One region of the Nocardioides sp. NPDC000445 genome, then DNA from elsewhere that is predicted to be linked to it. Evidence: riboswitches for the same ligand, from Rfam matches in the RefSeq annotation. Region 1 holds a riboswitch; the other holds the start of a gene.
The links. A riboswitch is a leader RNA that binds a small molecule or an ion and turns the genes downstream of it on or off. The one in region 1 is predicted to bind S-adenosylmethionine.
Positions count from the first base shown of each region.

Region 2: linked by a shared signal. The riboswitch ahead of ABT304_RS01055 (aminotransferase class V-fold PLP-dependent enzyme) and the one ahead of thrC (threonine synthase) in region 1 are both predicted to bind S-adenosylmethionine.

Region 1 is NZ_JBEPDH010000008.1:52,784-55,173, reverse strand. It holds gene ABT304_RS12470 (isochorismatase family protein) at 1-14, shown strand, start outside; gene ABT304_RS12465 (GlxA family transcriptional regulator) at 11-922, shown strand; SAM riboswitch class I at 1,017-1,156, shown strand; gene thrC (threonine synthase) at 1,168-2,390, shown strand, end outside.
Region 2 is NZ_JBEPDH010000001.1:219,361-221,750, forward strand. It holds gene ABT304_RS01055 (aminotransferase class V-fold PLP-dependent enzyme) at 1-1,078, opposite strand, end outside; SAM riboswitch class IV at 1,122-1,235, opposite strand; gene ABT304_RS01060 (transglycosylase domain-containing protein) at 1,310-2,390, opposite strand, start outside.

The sequences.
Region 1 (2,390 bases):
CATCTGCGGTATGACCGCGGTCGTGTTCGTGCTGCTGCCCGGCGTACATCTGCTCGACCTCGCCGGGCCGGCACAGGCGTTCCACACCGCGGGCAGCCTCGGACACCCCTACGACCTCGCGTACGTCGCGGGCGCCGAGCCGGGGGAGGTGCTGTCCGCACAGGGTCTGCCGCTGACGGCCACCGCGGAATGGCCCGATCTCGACTCCGGTGACCTGCTCGTCGTGCCGGGCTGGCGGGCGGCGTACGACCTCGTCGCCGGACCCCGGCTCAGCCGTGAGGCCGCCGAGCGGCTGCGTGCCCATCATGCGACCGGGGGCGAGGTGGCCAGCGTCTGTGCCGGCGCCGACGCCCTCGGGCAGGCGGGCCTCCTCGACGGACGTCGCTGCACCACTCATCACGATCTCCAGGACGCGCTGTCACGGCGCTACCCGAAGGCCCGGGTGGTGCGCGACGTGCTCTTCACCAGCGATGACCGGATCGTGACGTCAGCGGGCATCGCCAGCGGCATCGATCTGAGCCTGCACCTGCTCGCGGTACGCCACGGACCGGCGCTGGCGGCCCGCGTGGCCCGCGACATGGTCGTCTACGCGCGGCGCAACGGGGACCAGCCGCAGGAGAGCGTCCTGCTGCGCCACCGGAACCATCTCGACGACACCGTCCACCATGTGCAGGACGTCATCGACGCCCGGTTCGCCGAGCCGCTGCCGCTCTCCGCTCTGGCGGACGGTGCGGGGGTGAGCGAACGCACCTTGACCCGCGCCTTCGTCGCGGCGACCGGTCTGACTCCGCTCCGCTACCAGCAGGCTCTCCGTCGCGAACGGGCCGACCATCTGCTGGCCGTGGGCACCACGATGGAGTCGGCCGCGCGAGCGGTCGGTTTCGACGACGCTCGGATGCTGCGCCGCCTCCGCGCCCGCTGACCGAGGACCCGTCGGTGTCCAAATGATGGACAGTTGGTCCGCGGAGTGGAACCCGGGTGTGTTTCAGGCAAGTTGCCTGCCGTACGATCGGTATCGCTCATCGAGAGGGACTGAGGGAACGGCCCAGTGAAGTCCCGGCAACCGACCACGAGCCTCCTCCCGGCCATCGGGTAGGGCGTGGAGCAGGTGCTAATTCCGGCCCGGCGCGAGAGACGTGATCGGGGAAGATGAGGAGGAGGTTTCTCATGAGCGCTGCGACCACGGAGACGAAGGGCCTGCGCGAGGGCGCTTTCGGCAACGCCTCGGCGCTGTCGTGCCGGGAGTGTGTGCACCAGATCGAGCTCGGACCGCATTACGCCTGTCCGGAGTGTTTCGGGCCACTGGAGGTGGCCTATGACTTCCCGGCCGTGACCCGCGAGGAGATCGAGGCCGGACCCCGCAACATCTGGCGCTACAAGGCCCTGCTGCCGGTGCCCGACGACATCGAGCAGAGCCCCAACACCGAGCCCGGCTTCACCCGGCTGCTGGACGCGAAGAACCTCGCGCGTGAGCTCGGCATCGAGAAGATCTGGGTGAAGGACGACTCGACCAACCCGACCAACTCCTTCAAGGACCGCGTGGTCGCCTGTGCTCTGAGCGCCGCCCGCGAGCTCGACGCCAAGGTCTTCGCCTGCCCCTCGACCGGCAACCTGGCGAACGCCGTGGCCGCCGCCGGCGCCCGCGCCGGGATCCCCACCGCCGTCTTCATCCCCAGCAACCTCGAGCAGCCCAAGCAGGTCAACTCCGCCGTCTTCACCGACAACCTGATCGCCGTCGACGGCAACTACGACGACGTCAACAAGCTCGCGCAGGAGATCGCCGCGGAGGAGGACGGCTGGGCGTTCGTGAACGTCAACGTACGTCCCTTCTACGCCGAGGGCTCCAAGACGCTCGGCTTCGAGATCGCCGAGCAGCTCGGCTGGCGCCTGCCTGACCAGATCGTCATCCCGGTGGCCTCCGGATCCCAGCTGACCAAGGTCGACAAGGCCTTCAAGGAGCTGATCAAGCTCGGTCTGGTCGAGGAGAAGCCCTACCGGATCTTCGGCGCCCAGGCCACCGGCTGCAACCCGGTCGCGACCGCGTTCAAGGCAGGCGTCGACGCCATCCGCCCGGTCAAGCCGGACACGATCGCCAAGTCGCTCGCCATCGGCAACCCGGCCGACGGCATCTACGTCCTCGACGCCACCCGCTCCTCCGGCGGTGCTGTCGAGGAGGTCACCGACGACGAGATCCGCGCCGCGATCGTGCTCCTGGCCCGCACCGAGGGCATCTTCACCGAGACCGCCGGCGGCACCACGCTCGCGGTCACCAAGAAGCTCGTCGACAACGGTCTCCTCGACCCGAGCCTGGAGACGGTGATCATCAACACCGGCCACGGTCTCAAGACGCTCGACGCGGTCAGCGGCATCGTCGGCCCCCGCGCCACCAT
Region 2 (2,390 bases), on a different contig from region 1:
GCGGCTGGGCGCAAAAGCGGCCGTCACGTACGCCCAGGCCGTGCTCGGCGGAGAGGTAGGCCGCGACCCGGCCGGGCTCGATCCCGTCGACCGTGAACGTGACGACCCCGACCGGCTCCTCGGAGTCAGGCCACAAGCGCAGGACGTCGACACCCTCCAGCTCGGACAGGCCGGCCACGAGACGCCCCCTCAGTGACGCCTCGTGGCGGTCCAGCTCGGCGGGCTCGAGGCCGCCGAGAGTCGTACAGGCAGCGGCCAGGGCGGCGGCGCCGATGACGTTGGGCGTGCCGCCCTCGTGGCGTGCCGGGGCGGGCTGCCACGTCGTTTCGCCCACCTCGACGTCGTCGACGGCCCCTCCCCCGGCGAGATAGGGAGTTCCGACGTCGAGCCAGTCGCGGCGCCCGACCAGGGCGCCGGCGCCGTAGGGGGCGTAGAGCTTGTGGCCGGAGAGGACGACGTAGTCGGCACCGGTGGCGGCGAGCGAGAAGTGGCGGTGGGCGAGCAGCTGGGCGCCGTCGACGAGGACCCGGGCGCCGTGGGCGTGGGCAAGGGTGACGATCTCCCCGACCGGCAGTGCCTCGCCGGTGACGTTGGAGGCGCCGGTGATCGCGACCAGGGCGAAGGTGCCCCGGGCCAGCTCACCGGCGAGGGCGTCGATGGTGCCGGCGAGAGTGTTCTGGCCGGCGACCACGGTGACGCCGGCCTCGACGCGGCGCCACGGGAGCAGGTTGGCGTGGTGCTCGATGTCGAGGACGAGCACCCGGCCGGGTACGCAGCCGGCCAGCAGGTTCACCGAGTCGGTGGTGTTGCGGGTGATGACGGTGACGTCGTCCTCGCGGGCGCCGACATAGGCGCCGATGGTCGCGCGCGACTCCTCGTAGAGGGCGGTCGAGACCTGGGACAGGTAGCCGGCGCCGCGGTGGACCGAGGCGTACCAGGGCAGGACCTCGGCCACCCGGTCGGCCACGCTCTGCAGCGCCGGTGCCGAGGCGGCGACATCCAGGTTGGCGTACGTCGTGGTCGTTCCGTCCAGCAGCGGGACCTGCGTGTTCGAGCCGACGAGCGGAAGCAGGGACATGGGGGCACCCTTCGGGTCATGGCTCCCCAGGGCTGCCCGGCGAAGCACGCGCTTGCCCGCGCCACCTCGGCGAGGGCCTGGTCGTCACCCGGAGCACCCCACCGCGTGGGAGGGTTGCCCGCCAGCAAGCCGGGGCTTCGCGCTGGCAGTCGTGACCTTCGCCGAAGATCGTGCCCGAGACCGCGTCAGCCCACCAACTCGACGTCTCGATCAGTGGACACTGATCTCACATCACGGACGCCCTTCCCAGGGCTTGCCGCCGCCTCCCCATCCGCCCCCACCGTCACCCTCGCAGGTGCCGAAGAACTCCGAGACCGGGTCGCACTCCTCGCCGTCGTCCTCCTCCGGGGGAGCGGGCGGAGCGATCAGCTCCTCCTCGTGCCCGGTCTCGGGATCCTGGCCGTCGACGTAGACGGGCTCGGGGAAGTTCTCGACCTCCTTGCCCTCCATGGCCTTCGCCATGATGGCCGCCCAGGTCTCGGTGGGATAGTCGGCGCCGAAGTAGGACGGCATCCAGCCGCCGTCGAGCTTCCCCTCGCCGTTGCCGCGTGAGTAGCGCACGGCGGTGGCGATCTGCGGGGTGAACCCGACGAACCACGACGAGCAGACGTACTGCGCGCTGGTGCAGGTGCCGGTCCCGGTCTTGCCGGCCACCGGGCGGCCGATGCTCTGAGCCTTCTGGCCGGAGCCGCTCTGCACCACACCCTGCATCGCGTACGTCACGTCGGCGGCGATGTCCTCGGAGATCGCGTGCCGGGCGTTCTTCCGGCCGTTCCAGCTGTAGAGGACGTTGCCGGCGCGGTCGCGGACCTTCTTCACCACGTGTACGTCGTGGCGGTAGCCGCCGTTGGCGATCGTGGCGTAGGCGTTGGCCATGTTGATCGGGCTGACATTGGCGCGGCCGAGGGCGATCCGGTCGTCGGTCTGGTGGTCGAAGTCGGTGGTGGTGCTGGGGATCCCCGGGAACTTCGGGTCCGCCTTCGCCGGGGCGACCCCCGCGGCGACCGCGGTGTCGTAGATCGCCTTGCGGCCCTCCTCGGGGCCACCCATCGACTCGGTCATGTCGATGTAGGCCGTGTTCACCGACTGCTCCATCGCCTTGAGCATGGTGATGTGCTGGCCGTAGTCCATCCCGTCCGCGATCCCGGCCTGCTCACCCTCGTTGACCACCTCGGAGCCGGCGTAGGTCGTGAACGGCGAGTCGCCGGCCCACGTCGAGTTCAGCGAGTAGCCCTTCGCGATCGCCGCCGCGGTGGCGAAGGCCTTCATCGTCGACCCGGCGTGACCACCGGTCGCGGCCCAGTTGTGCTGG